3 regions of the Fusobacterium mortiferum ATCC 9817 genome follow, and region 3 is predicted to be linked to each of the others. Evidence: riboswitches for the same ligand, from Rfam matches in the RefSeq annotation. Region 3 holds a riboswitch; each other region holds the start of a gene.
The links. A riboswitch is a leader RNA that binds a small molecule or an ion and turns the genes downstream of it on or off. The one in region 3 is predicted to bind S-adenosylmethionine.

Region 1 (2,204 bases), 470 kb from region 3:
TTAGATAAGAATATTATTTTATTATCTTTTATATCCAAATACTCTAAAAGTTTTAAAAGTTTGAGATGACGTAATTTCTTCTCTTTTCCCTTTATATTTATTCCATTTTCCTCTCTTACAAACTCTAACTCAAACTCTTTAAGGTACTCATTAAGAGAGATTATATCCTTTTTTATTGTAGGACGGCTTACTTTTAGATATTTTTCTATCTCTGTTATAGTAGTATTTTCACTGAATAAATACTTTATTAAAATATAATTTTCTCTCTCTTCTTTCGAGAAAATATAGTTATCTATATCAATGCTTTGTATAAACTCCTCTAACCTCTCTCTACTACTTCGCCAGTTTAATTCCCCTTTTTTTATTCCTATCTCTTGAAAAGAAAACTTTGTTAAATAATAATTTAAGTTATCAATACTATATCTTATATTTCTCTCACTTACTTCATATTTTTCAGAAAGATATCCCAATGTCAATTTTTCTTCTCTACTTAACTCTTCAAGAATATCTAACTCTTTTCTATTTAAACTCATTATATCCCCCCACTACTATTAAATCATTTTTTTGAAGGACAATCAAGTTATTGTTGACACAGAGATATTATTATGATAAAATTGACAAAATAAATCCATAGAGAGAGATTGAAGGACAGGCCTTGTGATATCTCAGCAACCTACCTTATGGTGTGGTGCTAATTCCTGATAGATGGTAATAGTATAAAGTTTTTAACTTCTTTTATCTATCAGATAAAGGAAGTTTTTTTATTATAAAACACTTGGAGGAAAATATGAAAATAAAAGAACTATTTAAACAGAAACAACCTACTATCTCTTTTGAGGTATTTCCACCTAACAAAATATATACTCTTGAAAAAGTTTATGAAGTTATAGATGAGCTTTCTCTTTTAAAACCAGACTTTATGAGTGTTACTTATGGAGCTGGTGGAAGTACTAGAAGAAACACTGTAGATATTGCTTCTAAAATAAAAAATATAAATAATATAGAAGCTCTTGCTCATTTGACTTGTATAGGAGCAACAAAAAAAGAGATTGATGAGATATTGAAAGATTTAAATAAAAATAATATAGAAAATATTATGGCTTTAAGAGGAGATATTCCACAAGAGTGTGAAAATAAAATAGGTGAGTTTTCTCATGCTAATGATTTGATAAAATACATTAAAGAATATGGAGATTTTTCTATTGGAGGAGCTTTTTATCCAGAAGGTCACCAAGAAACAAATGATTTATTAGATCTATTCAATTTAAAGACTAAAGTAGATAGTGGAACTGACTTCCTTATCTCACAGATATTTTTTGAAAATGAAAAGTTTTATGAATTTAAAGAAAAATTGGGAAAGCTTAATATAAAAACTCCACTGATAGCAGGAGTTATGCCCATAACAAATGGTAAACAAATCAGAAGAATTACCTCTATGTGTGGTTGTAGTATCCCTGAAAAATTGAAAAGGATATTAGATAGATATGAAGATAATCCAATAGCTATGAGAGAAGCAGGAATTGCTTATGCTATGGAACAGATAATAGAGCTTATCTCTGATGATATAGCAGGAATACACATATACACAATGAACAGAGTGGAAGCTTCTAAAAAAATAATGGAAAATATTGGAAATATTTTAAGAAAGAGAGATGAAAATTATGGATATTAAAAAAGAGTTACAGAAAAGAATTTTAGTATTAGATGGAGCTATGGGAACTGCTATTCAAAAATATAACTTAAACTCTGATGATTATCTCGGTAAAAAAGGTTGTAACGAGATTTTAAATATCACTCGTCCTGATATAATAAAAGATATTCATTTAAAATATATTGAAGCTGGAGCTGATATTATTGAAACAAACTCTTTTAACTGTAATAAAATCTCTCTAAATGAGTATGGGTTTTCAGAGAGAGCATATGAGATAGCTAAAAGAAGTGCCGAACTTGCCAAAGAGGTAACCACTACTAGTGAGAAAAAAATCTATATAGCTGGTTCAATAGGTCCTACAAATAAAACTCTTACTATTCCTAGTGGAAAAAATCCCTATGATAGAGATTTAGAATTTGATTATCTCAAGGAAGCATACAGTGAACAAATTGAAGGATTGATAGATGGTGGAGTAGATATACTACTTATTGAAACTATATTTGATGGTTTAAATGCTAAGTGTGCTGTTATAAGTGCTGAAGAGGTAATGAAA
Region 2 (2,204 bases), on a different contig from region 3:
ATTTTTTCATTTTACTCCCTCCTTATTTTTTTTCTTAATAAGAGAATACCTTATACCTTCTTTTTTATCAATACTATTTTATGCTATTTTATACTTAAAACTTACCTTTTTATCTTTTTAAAAACAAAATAAAAAGGAACTAATGTAAACCCTTAAGTTACAATAGTTCCCTCTTCTATTTTATTATATATTTTCTAAGGCTCTAGCTATATCTTTCAATATATCCTCTACATTTTCTATTCCCACATTCAATCTAACTGCTTCAGGTAAAACACCAGCTTTTATTTGGTCCTCTTCTGATAGTTGTCTATGTGTTGTACTAGCTGGATGTAATACACAAGTACGAGAATCTCCCACGTGAATTACACTTCTTATCCAAGTAAGCTCCTTTATAAATCTCTCTGCTCCCTCTCTTCCACCTTTGACACCTAGTAATATAACTCCACTTCCCCCTTTAGGTAGATACTTTTTAGCATTTTCATATGAATAACTGCTCTCTAACTTAGGATAATTTACCCACTCTATCTTCTCATGATTTTCTAAAAATTTTGCAACTTTTAAAGCATTTTCACTATGTCTTTCCATTCTTAGATGTAGTGTTTCCAATCCTCTCAAGAAAAGAAAAGCATTAAAAGGATTTAGACAAGCTCCAAAATCTCTCAATAAAGTTACCCTAGCCCTTGTTATATATGCAGCTTTTCCAAAATCTTTCCAATAACTTAAGTTATGGTAAGCTGAATCTGGCTCTACAAGGTCTGGAAACTTTCCATTGTCCCAATTAAAATTTCCACCATCTACAATAACTCCACCCAATGCTGCCCCTTGCCCATCTATATATTTTGTAGCTGAATGAGTTACTATATTTACTCCATATTCAATAGGATTACATAGATATGGAGAAGCTAGAGTGTTATCTACTATAACAGGAACTCCCTTCTCTTTCCCTACTCTCACAAGCTTTTCAAAATCTATTACATTCATCTCTGGATTTCCCAAAGTTTCTCCAAAAAGCACCTTTGTATTCTCTTGAAAAGCTGTCTTTATCTCCTCTTCTGAAGCCTCTGGAGAAACAAAAGTAGCAGTTATTCCATACTTTTTCAAGGTAGATTTAAATAGATTAGCTGTTCCCCCATATATAGTTGCTAGAGATACTATATGGTCACCGCAACCACATATATTCAAAATAGCTGTTACATTGGCTGCTTGTCCTGAAGCTAGTGCCAAAGCTCCCACACCTTTTTCTAGCTGTGCTATCTTTTCTTCAAAGGCTGTAACTGTTGGATTTCCTATTCTTGAATACATATACCCATCTCTTTTTAAGTCAAATAGCTCTGCTAAAACCTCTGGAGAGTTGTAGTCATAAGTTGTAGTCTGATATATTGGATATACTCTTGGTTGCCCCTCAGTAAACTCTCCACTCCCTTGTACAAGTTGTGTTTCAATTTTAAATTCCTCTCTGCTCATAAAATCCCTCCTGTTTTGTTTATATAAAAAAAATCTCTATTACCATCAAGTAATAGAGATTGATATACTTTAATATCAGCCATCTGTCTGGAATTAGCACCACATCTTTTGATAGGTTGCTGAAACGTCATAGAGCCAGTCTCTCGGTTTCTCTTGATGGTTTTTTATTTTTTATTTCTTTGTTGAAAATGATTATATACCTTTACTTTTCTTTTGTCAATAATTTTTTCTATAAAAATTTTATACTTTTTAACTCTTCTATAAGTCAAAAAGATTTTCTAAAAATTTAGCTGCAGCATCTTCATCTGAACTTCCAATAACTTTACACTCTTTTAAAATCTCTTTTAATCTTTTATCCCCATTTCCCATTATTATTCCCATTCCAGAATTTTCTAACATTTCTTTATCATTTAAAGCAGCTCCAAAAGAGATTATTTCTTTAAAATCTATATTTTCGTATTTTAATAATGTTTTTAATGCTTCCCCTTTATTTGCTTTTTTACTCATTATTTCTAAACAAGTAGGTTGAGAAGTAGCAATATTTAAATACTTATCTAATTCTAAATTTTTCATTTTTTTCTCTAATTTTTCTATAACTTTTCTATTAGGATTTATAAAAAATATCTTTTCAGCTTCCACATTTTTAAATTTATCTAAATTGGATATTTGAGGAGAATATTTTGATTCTTTATGAAAATCAATATAATCTTGCACTATTCTATCAGTATACCAATCTTTTC
Region 3 (2,204 bases):
CCGAAGAAAATGGTGGAGTTGCACCAGATGAAAGAAACTTCAAAGATAAAGTTATCTCTTATATTGGAATAGGTGGTTCTGACTGGACAACTAGAATTCAGTGTGATTGTGAAATGTTATCTCTTACTCCAATGTGGAAAACCATAGATAATGAAGTTTTCCCTTGGTCTAAAGGAATTATTATGGAAGATGACAAGATAAAAAGAGTTCAAGAAATTGGAAGAAATCTTACTTTAGCAGCAAGAGATATTGAAAATGCTACTTTCAAAGGAGATAGTGGAGTATGCCCTCACTGTCATAGTAGAAATTTCTATGTACAAAATGATGGAAGTGCTACTTGTTGCCTATGTGGAATTGTTGGTAAGTTTGAAATAAATGAAACTGGACTTAAATTTATATTTCCTGAAGAACAATTAGAACATGCTCATAATACTCTTTCTGGAAAATTTATTCATATGAATGATATCAAAACTAATGAAAGTAAACTTATGGAAGCTAAAAAAACTGAAGAGTATAAAACTCGTTTACAAAAATATAAAGATTTTATTGTTGCTTCTACTCCTGAAAAATAAACTCTAATAAAAATTTTTTATATTTTAAAAAAAGTATTGACATTTTTATAAAAAAATTATATTATAGCTCTAACAAAGAAATTAACCATCAAGAGAAACTGAGGGACTGGCCCTAGGACGTTTCAGCAACCTGCTTAAAAAGTGTGGTGCTAATTCCAGAAAGATGGATAGAACTAAAAAAGCTCTATTAAATCTCTATTACTTGATGGTAATAGAGATTTTTTTTACTATAAAATATTTACAGGAGGAAAAAATGATAGAGATACAAAAGATAAATAAGATATATTCTAATGGTTATCATGCTGTAAAAGATATATCTTTAGAGATAAAAACAGGAGATATCTTTGGAGTAATAGGACTAAGTGGTGCTGGAAAATCTTCATTAATAAGACTTCTAAATAGATTAGAAGAACCAACAAGTGGAAAAATTATAATAGATGGAGTGGATATTACCTCTCTTTCTAAAAAAGATTTATTAGAAAGAAGAAAAAAAATAGGAATGATTTTCCAACACTTTAACTTACTCTCTTCAAGAACAGTGGGAGAAAATATCGCTTTTTCTTTAGAGATAGCTGGTTGGAATAAAGCTGATATAGATAAAAGAGTTAAAGAATTATTAGAAGTAGTAGAATTATCAGATAAAGAAAACTACTATCCATCACAACTATCTGGAGGACAAAAACAAAGAGTAGCTATTGCTAGAGCATTAGCAAATAATCCAGATATATTACTTTCAGATGAAGCTACTTCAGCTCTTGATCCTAAAACTACAAAATCGATACTAGAATTAATAAAAAATATACAAAAACAATTTGGACTTACAGTAGTAATGATAACTCACCAAATGGAAGTAATTAGAGATATTTGCAATAGAGTAGCAGTTATGGCTGATGGAAAAATTGTAGAATCTGGAAGTGTACACCATATATTTTCTAATCCACAATCTGAAGTAACTAAAGAGTTAATCTCTTATCTACCAGGAGTGGAAGAAAAAGGAATAGAGATAATGAAAACAAAAGGTAAATCAATAGTTAGACTTGATTTCTTAGGTACAATAGCTGAAGACCCTATTATCTCTCAAGCTGTAAGAACTTTCAATATAGATTTTAGTATAATTGGTGGTTCTATTGATAATCTTTCTACTATGAAAGTAGGACATCTATTTATAGAGCTATCTGGAGATATGGAGCAACAAAAAGAAGCTATATCTTGGTTTAAAAATGAAGCAGGAGTACTTACAGAGGTGATATACAATGGTATTTAGTATGATATGGACATCTACATTAGAAACATTATACATGGTTTTTTTCTCAACACTTTTTTCATTATTAATTGGTTTCCCAATAGGAATACTTCTTACTGTTACTAAAGAAGGAAATATTTTAGAAAGTCCAAAATTAAATAAAGTATTAGACTTTATAATCAATACTTTAAGGTCATTTCCTTTTATCATACTTATGATACTTCTTTTCCCGCTTTCAAGAATAATAGTAGGGACAACAATAGGAAGTACAGCAGCAATAGTTCCTCTTTCTATCTCAGCAGCTCCATTTGTAGCTAGAATGATAGAAGGAGCTTTAAACGAAGTAGATAAAGGACTTATTGAAGCTAGTTCTAGTATGGGAGCAAATA

Region 1: it holds a riboswitch for S-adenosylmethionine, as region 3 does, so the genes downstream of both, metF (methylenetetrahydrofolate reductase [NAD(P)H]) here and FMAG_RS02620 (methionine ABC transporter ATP-binding protein) in region 3, are expected to answer to the same signal.
Region 2: it holds a riboswitch for S-adenosylmethionine, as region 3 does, so the genes downstream of both, FMAG_RS12205 (O-acetylhomoserine aminocarboxypropyltransferase/cysteine synthase family protein) here and FMAG_RS02620 (methionine ABC transporter ATP-binding protein) in region 3, are expected to answer to the same signal.

The regions. Positions count from the first base shown of each region.
Region 1 is NZ_GL987988.1:797,123-799,326, reverse strand. It holds gene FMAG_RS04875 (helix-turn-helix domain-containing protein) at 1-533, opposite strand, end outside; SAM riboswitch class I at 626-712, shown strand; gene metF (methylenetetrahydrofolate reductase [NAD(P)H]) at 788-1,672, shown strand; gene FMAG_RS04865 (homocysteine S-methyltransferase family protein) at 1,662-2,204, shown strand, end outside.
Region 2 is NZ_GL987994.1:550,112-552,315, reverse strand. It holds gene FMAG_RS12210 (ABC transporter substrate-binding protein) at 1-10, opposite strand, end outside; gene FMAG_RS12205 (O-acetylhomoserine aminocarboxypropyltransferase/cysteine synthase family protein) at 184-1,464, opposite strand; SAM riboswitch class I at 1,541-1,627, opposite strand; gene FMAG_RS12200 (Cof-type HAD-IIB family hydrolase) at 1,723-2,204, opposite strand, start outside.
Region 3 is NZ_GL987988.1:330,117-332,320, reverse strand. It holds gene FMAG_RS02625 (flavodoxin family protein) at 1-572, shown strand, start outside; SAM riboswitch class I at 655-742, shown strand; gene FMAG_RS02620 (methionine ABC transporter ATP-binding protein) at 826-1,836, shown strand; gene FMAG_RS02615 (methionine ABC transporter permease) at 1,826-2,204, shown strand, end outside.